Regions from separate parts of the Paenarthrobacter sp. TE3676 genome, predicted to be linked through region 1. Evidence: riboswitches for the same ligand, from Rfam matches in the RefSeq annotation. Region 1 holds a riboswitch; each other region holds the start of a gene.
What was found. Region 1 has a riboswitch for S-adenosylmethionine ahead of ACZ881_RS01075 (aminotransferase class V-fold PLP-dependent enzyme). Riboswitches for the same ligand answer to the same signal wherever they lie in the genome.
Positions count from the first base shown of each region.

Region 2: another riboswitch for S-adenosylmethionine. It lies ahead of ACZ881_RS14330 (hypothetical protein); the one in region 1 lies ahead of ACZ881_RS01075 (aminotransferase class V-fold PLP-dependent enzyme).
Region 3: another riboswitch for S-adenosylmethionine. It lies ahead of metX (homoserine O-acetyltransferase MetX); the one in region 1 lies ahead of ACZ881_RS01075 (aminotransferase class V-fold PLP-dependent enzyme).

Region 1 covers NZ_JBWBQU010000001.1:205,706-208,974, forward strand. The annotation lists gene ACZ881_RS01075 (aminotransferase class V-fold PLP-dependent enzyme) at 57-1,466, opposite strand; SAM riboswitch class IV at 1,499-1,612, opposite strand; gene hisN (histidinol-phosphatase) at 1,794-2,606, opposite strand; gene rsgA (ribosome small subunit-dependent GTPase A) at 2,663-3,269, opposite strand, start outside.
Region 2 covers NZ_JBWBQU010000005.1:333,685-336,953, forward strand. The annotation lists gene ACZ881_RS14325 (sodium:solute symporter family protein) at 1-928, shown strand, start outside; SAM riboswitch class IV at 1,233-1,352, shown strand; gene ACZ881_RS14330 (hypothetical protein) at 1,369-1,680, shown strand; gene ACZ881_RS14335 (hypothetical protein) at 1,677-1,868, opposite strand; gene ACZ881_RS14340 (VIT1/CCC1 transporter family protein) at 2,124-3,269, shown strand, end outside.
Region 3 covers NZ_JBWBQU010000008.1:176,326-179,594, reverse strand. The annotation lists gene ACZ881_RS18945 (bifunctional o-acetylhomoserine/o-acetylserine sulfhydrylase) at 1-1,159, shown strand, start outside; SAM riboswitch class IV at 1,322-1,438, shown strand; gene metX (homoserine O-acetyltransferase MetX) at 1,454-2,575, shown strand; gene ACZ881_RS18935 (hypothetical protein) at 2,578-3,027, opposite strand; gene ACZ881_RS18930 (winged helix DNA-binding domain-containing protein) at 3,090-3,269, opposite strand, start outside.

The DNA of each region.
Region 1 (3,269 bases):
AGGGTCGCTAAAAGTACCCTATGAATTTACCGCAGTGTTCCCGGTCCGCAGTGTTCCTAGTCAACAGTGCAGGGAGCTGCGCCCGCAGTGCCGGGAGTGTTCGGGGCCCATTCGGGGTAGCTGCGATGGTCATTTGCAGGAACCCAACGGCCCTCGTCCACCACGTAGTCCCAGCCCAGTCCGTCGCGCTTGAGTCCTTCGATGCCTGCAAGCAGCCTTGTGGCGTCCTCCAACCGGGAGCCGACGCCGAAGCTGGCGCGCAGGGATCCGGAGGGGAGCCCGAGGCGTTTGAGGAGCGGGTGGGCGCAGAACCGGCCATCACGGAGGCCAACCCCGTGCTCGGCCGCCAGGTAGGCCGCAACCAGTCCGGCGTCGAATCCTTCTACGGAGAAGTTGACCACACCGATGGTGTCCAGGGAGTCAGCGAAGATCTTGTGGACGGTCACGCCATCGATGGCCTCCAGGCCCTGCACCAGGTACGAGCGGATGGCGGACTCGTGGGCGTGCCACGCGTCCTGATCGAGCCCTGCGAGGACTTGGGTGGCGCGGGCAAGTGTCGCGGCGCCCAGCACGTTGGGTGAGCCGCCCTCGTGGCGCGCCGGGCCCGCGGCCCAGCTCACTGAGTCCAGGCGCGCTTCACGTACCGCGCCGCCTCCGGCCAGGTGCGGTATGCCGGCGTCGAGCCAGTCCGGACGACCCACCACCACACCCACGCCGAAGGGGGCATAAAGCTTGTGTCCGGAGAAGACGATGTAGTCAACGTCCGCCTCGGTGATGTTGATCCGGCGATGAGGTGCGAGCTGCGCAGCGTCCACCACGATCCTTGCGCCGTATTCGTGGGCAAGCGAAGCAAGGCGGGCGATGGGAAGAATTTCCCCCGTCACGTTCGAGGCGCCGGTAACAGCCAGCAGGCTGACCCCGCCCTGGGCAAGTTCGGCCTTGAGCTTGTCCACCGTTTCGGCCAGGGTTGGTGCCGCGACGACGCTGCGGTGGGGGACTCCCTGCCACGGAAGCAAGTTGGCGTGGTGCTCGATGTCCAAGTACAGGACCTCGCCCGCAAATTGGCCATCCACCTGCGGGAGGCATCCGGCCAGGAGGTTCAACGAGTCAGTGGTGTTCCGTGTGAAGATCACTGAGTCATCGGCACGCCCGCCGACGAAATCACGGACGATGTTCCGCGAGTTCTCGTACACCGACGTGCTGATTTGCGAGGCGTACCCGGCGCCCCGGTGAACGCTGGCGTAGTAGGGCAGGACCTCGTTGAGGTAGGCCGAAACGATGGTCAGGGCCGGGGCCGATGCGCCGTAGTCCAAGTTTGCGTAGCGGACGTGGCCACCCTGAATCAGGGGAGCCTGAAGCTCAGCGCCAGTGACCGCCGCAAGCGGACGCACAGCGGTTGTCGTCTCTGCTGTGGATTCTTCAACAAAGGACGGAATGGTGTTGGAGTTGAACGTGACAGTGCTCATGGAACCTCACTCAAGAGGGACCCCCATAGGGGGATCCGCGCTTGCCGCATCCGTTCCGGACCGGCCGGGTCGTCACCCGGGGCACCCCACCGCGAATGGAGGGTTGCCGGCCAGCAAACCGGGGTTTAGCGCTGGCACTCGTGACCTGTAAAAAAGGCTAAGGCACGTCCGGGGAGGCTTCCAAAGCCGCTCCCTTTTGTTAAGCCCTTTGTTACGTCGAATGCGAAATCCCTTCTTCGCCGAATAAAAAACGGCGGAGACCCTCTGTGGGGGCCATCCGCCGTCGAAAATTCCGCCTGCTGCTTGGTTGGCCAGGCGTGGATAGGTTTAGAGAAGGTCGTCCAATCCGGGGTTGAGGCGCTTGAGGACCTCGGAGTGCAGGATCGAGTTGGTGGCCAGGGCGTTACCGCCAAACGGACCGTCTTCGCCTTCCAAGGACGTGAAACGGCCGCCTGCCTCGGTGACGATCGGGACGAGTGCTGCCATGTCGTAGAGGTTCAGTTCAGGCTCGCAGGCGATATCCACTGCCCCCTCGGCCACGAGGCAATACGACCAGAAATCACCATAGGCGCGTGTCCGCCAGATGTCTTCCGTCAGCCCCAGGAATTCATCCAGGTTGCCGCGTTCCTTCCACCCCGAAAGGCTGGAATATGACATGGAGGCGTCGGCCAGGCGGGAAACGTTGGACACCTTGAGCCGCGTTGCCGAGGCCAGGGAGCGGCCCATGTAGGCGCCCATGTCCTTCGCAGCCCACCATCGCTTGCCTAGTGCAGGCGCACTTACTACGCCCACCACAGGTTCCCCCTCATCCACGAGGGCGATCAACGTTGCCCACACCGGGACACCGCGGACAAAGTTCTTGGTCCCGTCGATGGGGTCTATGATCCAGCGACGTGAACCGTGACCGCTGCTGCCGAACTCCTCGCCCAGGACCGCGTCCCGCGGACGGGAGCGGGACAGTTGACCGCGGATTGCTTCCTCTGCGGCCTTGTCAGCGTCAGTGACAGGTGTGAGGTCGGGCTTGGTTTCGATCTGCAGGTCCAGTGCCTTGAAGCGATCCATGGTCTGGGCGTCGACTGAATCGGCGAGGACGTGGGCCAGGCGCAGGTCATCGTTGTAGGTGGAAACGGGATGGGTCATGCCACCAAACTATCCTGAATCGTTCGCTGCATTGGGGACGTGAAGCAGACAACGAATCAGTTGACGGTGCCCAGTTCCTTGGTCTCTTTCGCTTCGAGCCTTGGGTCTGCACCCAGCAATCGGCGCAAGGAGGCCAACCGGGCCACTCCCGATGGCCCGGCATGGCCATCGTTTACCCATGCATCCAGCCCGCAATTGGTGGCTGTGGCACCGTGCTTGCAGCCGCGGTCGCAGGTCTCGGTGCCGGGCTCAAGGTCCGGGAACGAGTGCAGTATCCGGTCCGGATCCACATGCGCCAAGCCGAAGGAGCGGATTCCGGGAGTATCGATGATCCAGCTGCCGGACGGTGCATCATCCAGCTTCAACGCCAAAGCCGAGGATGATGTGTGCCTGCCACGGCCCGTCACCGCGTTGACGCCCCCAGTGGCGCGCTCTGCACCTGTCAGCGCGTTGACCATGGTGGATTTGCCAACGCCGGAGTGACCGAGCATGACGGTGACTTTTCCACCCAGGTGCGAGCGGAGTTGGGATACGGCGACCTTGTCCAGCCGGGCTGATAGTCCGTCATCGGAACGGGCATCGATGCCGCCGGCCTCGGAGTCAGCGGTCCGGCTGATGATCACGGGAAAATCCAAGCTCAGGTAATTGGCCAGGAGTTCCGCC
Region 2 (3,269 bases), on a different contig from region 1:
CGCCCTGAACGCCGCAGGTGGCCTCGATGGCATCCGAGCCCGCGTCGATGAGAGCTTCTTCGACATCGGCGGCATCGGCCTCCAGACGATCATCACCTACTTCGTCGTGTACACACTGGGCCTCCTGATCGGCCAGGACATCTGGCAGCGCGTGTTCACCGCCAAGAACCCCACAGTTGCCCGCTGGGGCGGCGCTACCGCCGGCGTCTACTGCATCCTCTACGGCTTCGCAGGTGCCCTGATCGGCATGGCCGCCAGCGTTGCCCTCTCCGGCATCGAAATCGCTGCCAAGGACGACGTCTACGCAGAGGTCGCTACCCGGCTCCTGCCCATCGGCATCGGCGGCTTGGTGCTTGCCGCAGCTGTGGCCGCCATGATGTCCACGGCGTCAGGCGCACTGATTGCTGCTGCAACCGTTGCCCGCGCCGACGTAATGCCTTTCGTTGCCAGCTGGTTTGGCAAGAAGGTGGACACCTCCGACTCCGATAACCCTGAGCACGACGTCAAGGCCAACCGTTACTGGGTACTCGGCCTGGGGATCGTCGCAATCATCATCGCCATCTCCACCAAGGATGTGGTGGCCGCACTGACCATTGCCTACGACATCCTGGTTGGCGGCCTCCTCGTGGCCATCATTGGCGGCTTGGTGTGGAAGCGTGGAACGGGCATCGCCGCAGCATGGTCCATGGCGGCCGGTTCAGTGGTAACCCTCGGAACCATGATCATCCTTGAGATCAACGCCGAAGTTCCCCTCGATGGCATCTACGCCAACGAGCCCATCTACTTCGGTTTGATCGCCTCGGCTTTGGTGTACGTAGTGATCTCGCTTGCCAGCAAGCCCACGGATCCGGCAGTCATGAAGGCCTGGACGGATCGCGTTGCCGGTACCCGCGTGGCCGAAGAAGAGCTCACCACCCCCGCTTCCTAGGCGGGCACAAAGAACTAGGCAAGGTTCAGGAAACAAGTAAAGTTCGACGGCGGCGCCTCCCCTTTTTGGGGCGGCGCCGCCGTTGCGCTATGTCCGGGAACCACCCGCTGGAAGGCCCGCTCTACACGCCAAAACCACCCCAAAGAGCGCAAAGCAGGCCCCACAACACACCAAGGCCCACAACACGCGCCCACCCCTTGGAAGGCCCGCTCTGCACGCCAAACCCACCCATAGTGAGCAGAGCAGGCCCATCAACACACCCCACAGCGGGTGGCCGAACACCAATGCGGTAGGGTGGTCCCAGCTTCAAGAGATGTGGTGCCAAGCTCCGACTGGCCACACACCAACCCCATGTTCACGGGTGGTTCGGATGAGGAAGCGGCCCGTCCCGGACCAGAGACAACCGAGCGGGCAAGAGCACTCCCCCAAGGAGCAGTCCCTTGCCGTACCAAGGCGATACCACCCCGGTAAACACCACAGCACCCAGTACCCCGGCCGGAACGGCCACCCCCACGGTCGCGGTGATCCCCGCCGTCGACCTCTTCCTGGGCACGGTGACCATCACTGCCAATGCTGGAACCGAGCAGTTCAGACATGACCAACCGCAACTCATCGCGCAGGCGTTGGCCCAAGCCGTCCGGCCAACGCACTGGTGTGAGTCGTCCAAGACACTAACGGTGACTGTTGCGGCCGTCGGAAAACGGGCGGGCGTCAAACGTCACTTCACACTAGGGCACGGGAAACAGACCTAAGCTTCCTCGTCTTCCTCGCGGAACTCTTCGGTTTCGTCTATGGGGACAACGCGTTCGTCGTCCTCGGGGGCGTCCACTTCCTCTACCCAGGGTTCGTCCACTTCCTGGTCTTCGGCGTAGTCGTAGGCCGGGTCGGACTCAATGGTTGTCCGTTCCGGGTAGTTGGCGTGTGATTCGGTGGTGTTCATGGTGCAACCTCCGTCTCGTGGGCCTGTTCTGGTGGGCGGTTCAGCCCGTTGACCCGAATGCAGGAATCCAGTGGCGGAAGGGCCCCGCCCCTGTCCTTCCATCTGAGCACCGGCACAGTCGAGGGTCAAGGAAATTACGGTGCACCGAACATTCCAGTTAAGGAATACCAGCCAAAAATCCGCGCGGATAAGCGGTAGTGTGGGGCGTGCAATGGGGCCGCAACTACCCCACCAAGCACAGGAGACAAAGTGCAGATGCACCAGGAATCCCACAGTTCGTCGAGCTCCGCTCCGGACCCCACCCCCGAACCGGCAACCGCCGAAAACGCCGGCACGCAACCCGCGCCGCCCTCGCACGCTGACATCCGCCGGTGGCGGCAGTACCTGGCCGATGAGCGTGCCGAGGCCGCCGTCTACCGCGAACTGGCCCAGCGACGTGACGGCGAAGAACGCCAAATCCTGCTCGCCCTGGCCGAAGCCGAAGGCAGGCACGAAGCCCACTGGCTCAAGCTCCTTGGCGAGCATGCCGGTATGCCCAAGGCAGCTTCCACCCGCAGCCAGTTCCTGGGCTTCCTGGCCCGCAACTTCGGTTCAGTGTTCGTCCTCGCTCTGGCACAGCGCGCCGAAGGCCGTTCCCCGTACGGCACCGAACCTGCCGCGACGCCTGCCATGGTGGCCGATGAACAAATCCACGAAGAAGTAGTCCGCGGCTTGGCCACACGCGGACGCAACCGGCTCTCCGGAACCTTCCGCGCGGCCGTTTTCGGCGCCAACGACGGTTTGGTCAGCAACCTTTCCCTGGTCATGGGCATGGCCGCAACCGGCGTGCCCAGCCCCGTGGTGCTCATGAGTGGCGTCGCGGGTCTCCTTGCCGGGGCCCTCTCCATGGGTGCGGGCGAATACGTCTCGGTCCGCTCGCAGCGGGAGCTCCTTAACGCGACCCTTCCCACGCAGGCCACTCTGACCGCGGCACCGTCATTGGACATCGAGCACAACGAGCTGGTCCTGGTGTACTTGGCCCGTGGCATGACGCGTGAAGCCGCGGAGCATCGTGCTGCCGAGCGCATGGGATTGTTCAGCTGCGACTGCGATCCCAGCCTTTCCTTGCAGCCGGAGAAGCCACCCACTGACGATCATGAATCCGTCGGTTCGGCGTGGGGTGCAGCGATGTCCAGCTTCTGCTTCTTCGCTTCGGGCGCCATTGTGCCCATCCTGCCGTTCATTTTCGGCATGACGGGCATCGCCGCCTTGCTGGTGGCCGGCGTTCTGGTGGGTATCGCGCTCCTGGCTACCGGCGCCGTCGTCGGCTTGTTGTCCGGAACCTCGCCGCTGAGCCGCGGGCTCCGCCAGCTTGCCATCGGCCTGGGTGCGGCGGCGGCCACGTATGGTCTGGGCTTGGCG
Region 3 (3,269 bases), on a different contig from region 1:
TCCCATTTACACCCGAATCGGCAACCCGACGCAGGATGCAGTGGAGCAGCGGGTTGCGAGCCTTGAGGGTGGCCTCGGTGCCCTCTTGCTCAGCTCCGGACAGGCTGCGGAGACGTTCGCCATCCTGAATATCGCCGAGGCGGGCGACCACATCGTAGCGAGCCCCAGCCTGTACGGCGGCACGTACAACCTGCTGGCGCACACGCTGAAGAAGTTCGGCATTTCGGTCACGTTCGTCGAGGACCCTGACAATCTGGACCAGTGGCGTGACGCCGTCCGGCCGAACACCAAGTTGTTCTTCGGCGAGGTCGTCTCCAACCCGCGCCAGGATGTCCTGGACATCGAGGGCATCGCCCGCACCGCACACGCGGCCGGCGTTCCCCTCATTGTGGACAACACCCTGTCCACGCCTTACCTGATCCGGCCCATCGAGTGGGGAGCGGACATCGTGGTCCATTCCGCGACCAAGTACCTGGGTGGTCACGGCTCGGCAATCGCCGGTGTGATTGTGGACTCCGGCAACTTCGACTTCGGCAAGGACCCGGAGCGCTTCCCTGGTTTCAATACCCCGGACCCCAGCTACAACGGTCTGGTCTACGCCCGGGACCTCGGCAAGGACGGTGCACTGGGCGCGAACCTCTCCTACATCCTCAAGGCCCGAGTCCAGTTGCTTCGCGATCTCGGCTCTGCCGTGTCCCCGTTCAACGCCTTCCTCATTGCCCAGGGACTGGAGACCTTGAGCCTGCGCGTGGAACGCCATGTTGCCAACGCCACCAAGGTGGCCGAATGGCTTGAAAACCACGACGACGTCGAATCGGTCGCCTATGCGGGCCTGCCGTCCAGCCCGTGGTACGACCGCGGCCGGAAGTACGGACCCAAGGGCACGGGCGCCATCGTTGCCTTCAACGTCAAGGGCGGCGTCGAAGCCGGCAAGCGCTTCGTGGACGGCCTGGAGTTGCACTCGCACGTTGCCAACATCGGTGATGTCCGCTCGCTGGTCATCCACCCGGCGTCGACTACACACAGCCAATTGACGGTGGAACAGCAGGTCGCTGCCGGCGTTAACCCCGGCCTCGTGCGCTTGTCCGTGGGCATTGAGCACGTTGATGACATCATCGCCGACCTCGAAGCGGGCTTCCGGGCCGCCAAGGGCGCCTAACGCCGCGGCTTTGAGTCTCAGCCCGGCTGCCGCCCGCGTCGACGATTATTCGCCGGGCGGCAGTTCCGGGTGCTCGTTCGTGAACGAAGACGCCCCAAACCGTCACACTGTTGTCACATTCTTCGCCAGAACCACCCTGCATTTCCTAGACTCTTGGTATTAGGTCATGAGTGCCAGCACACAGCCCCGGCTTGCTGGCCGGCAACCCTCCTACGCGGTGGGGTGCCCCGGGTGAAGACCTGGCCTGTTCGCACGCAAGGCGACGGGCAAGCGCGAGGTTAAGGTGTCAAAGGAATGACCATTACTGCTACAGCCCTTCCCAAATCCGGAGAAGAAGACGGAACCGTCAAGTACGCCGGCATCGGGCCGTTGGAACTTGAGGCCGGCGGATTCCTCCCCGATGTCGTCCTCGCTTATGAGACCTGGGGGCAGCTGAATGCCGAGGCCTCCAATGCCGTCCTCATCCAGCATGCGCTCACGGGCAGCACTCACGTAGCCCGTGGAGCCACCGACGAGCAAGGTTGGTGGGAGCAACTCGTTGGCCCGGGTGCCACCATCGACACCAACAAGTTTTTCGTCATTTCCATCAACATCGTGGGCGGTTGTTATGGCAGCACCGGCCCATCGTCAGAAGCACCGGACGGACGTCCTTGGGGCTCACGTTTCCCGTTGGTCACGCTGCGCGACAGCACGGAGGCTGAGGCGCGCCTCGCCGATGCCTTGGGAATCGATGCCTGGCACGCCGTGTTGGGCGGTTCCATGGGCGGCGCCAGGGCCCTTGAATGGGCTGTGACGTTCCCTCACAGGGTCAAACGCTGCGCCGTAATTTCGGTGGGCGCCTACAGTACGGCCGAGCAGATTGCCTTTGCCCAAGCCCAAACCTTGGCCATCAGGCAGGACCCGAACTTCAAAAACGGTGATTATTACGGCGGCACTGCACCCGAACATGGTTTGGCACTGGCCCGACGCATCGCCCACATCACTTACCGCTCAGCCTTGGAGTTGGATTTCCGCTTCGGCAGGGAAGCACAGCACCAGGAGACACCACTCGCTGCCGCGGTGTTGGGGGAGCGTGGCCGCTACCAGGTGGAAAGCTATTTGGACCACCAGGGAACCAAGCTGGTCCGCCGTTTCGATGCCAACAGCTACATCGCCATCACCGAAGCCCTGATGTCCCACGACGTCACCAGGGGCCGCGGCCCGCTGGAACAGGCGTTGTCGCGCGCTACGGCTGAGTTCTTCGTGGCGGCGGTGGACAGCGACAGGCTCTACTTCCCTGCACAGTCGCGGGAACTTGCCGCGGCGCTACCTGGGGATGTGCCGGTCCACCTCATTGAGGCTCCGATTGGTCACGACGGCTTCCTCACTGAGATCGGCCAGCTCTCGGCACAACTCCGGGAATCATTCTTCGCCTAGCCCTAGCCGTTCATGATTTCGCCGCGCTGCTTCATGTAATCCTCCATGGCGATCTCGCCGTTGCTGAACTTCGTGTCCAGCTCCGCCAGCTTGCGAGCGCGGAATCCCTGCGGCTCCGAAGCGCCAGCTGAGGGGAACGGTGCGGGGGATGAAGGGTTCGACGGCGGCCCGGCCTGCGGTGTCGAATCCGCGGGGCGGAGGACGGTCGGCTCGGAAGGGTACCCGGGGTAATTCTGACCTGGGTAACCCTGCGTCGGGTATCCCTGACCTGGATAATTCTGCTGCGGGTAATTCTGTGGTGGATACCCTGGTCCGGGCAGATTCTGCTGTGGGTAGCGGGGGTCGCGGAAGTTATTGTCCTGGATCCGACGCGCCCGGGAGCGGTTGTACATGCGGATCCCGAGCGGAATCAGCCAAGAGCAGACGATGATCCAGAAGATCAGATTGTTCACAGTGCAGGCCTCCTAGGTCTCATCCCAGCTTAGTCCTGACCAGCAAAACCACTGCGGCTGCTTCAGACCAGCTCGGTCTGCATGCCCAGGAACCGGCCGTAGCGATCCACCTCCGACTGCAGGGCCTCCTGCTCTTTTGCGGTGGTGGGCCGGTTCATTCGGACGTCCACTTCGCAGGTTCTGCCGGAGAAGCCATGCCGCCACCATCCGGCCAACCTGCCGTCCAGCAGAACCACGTGCAT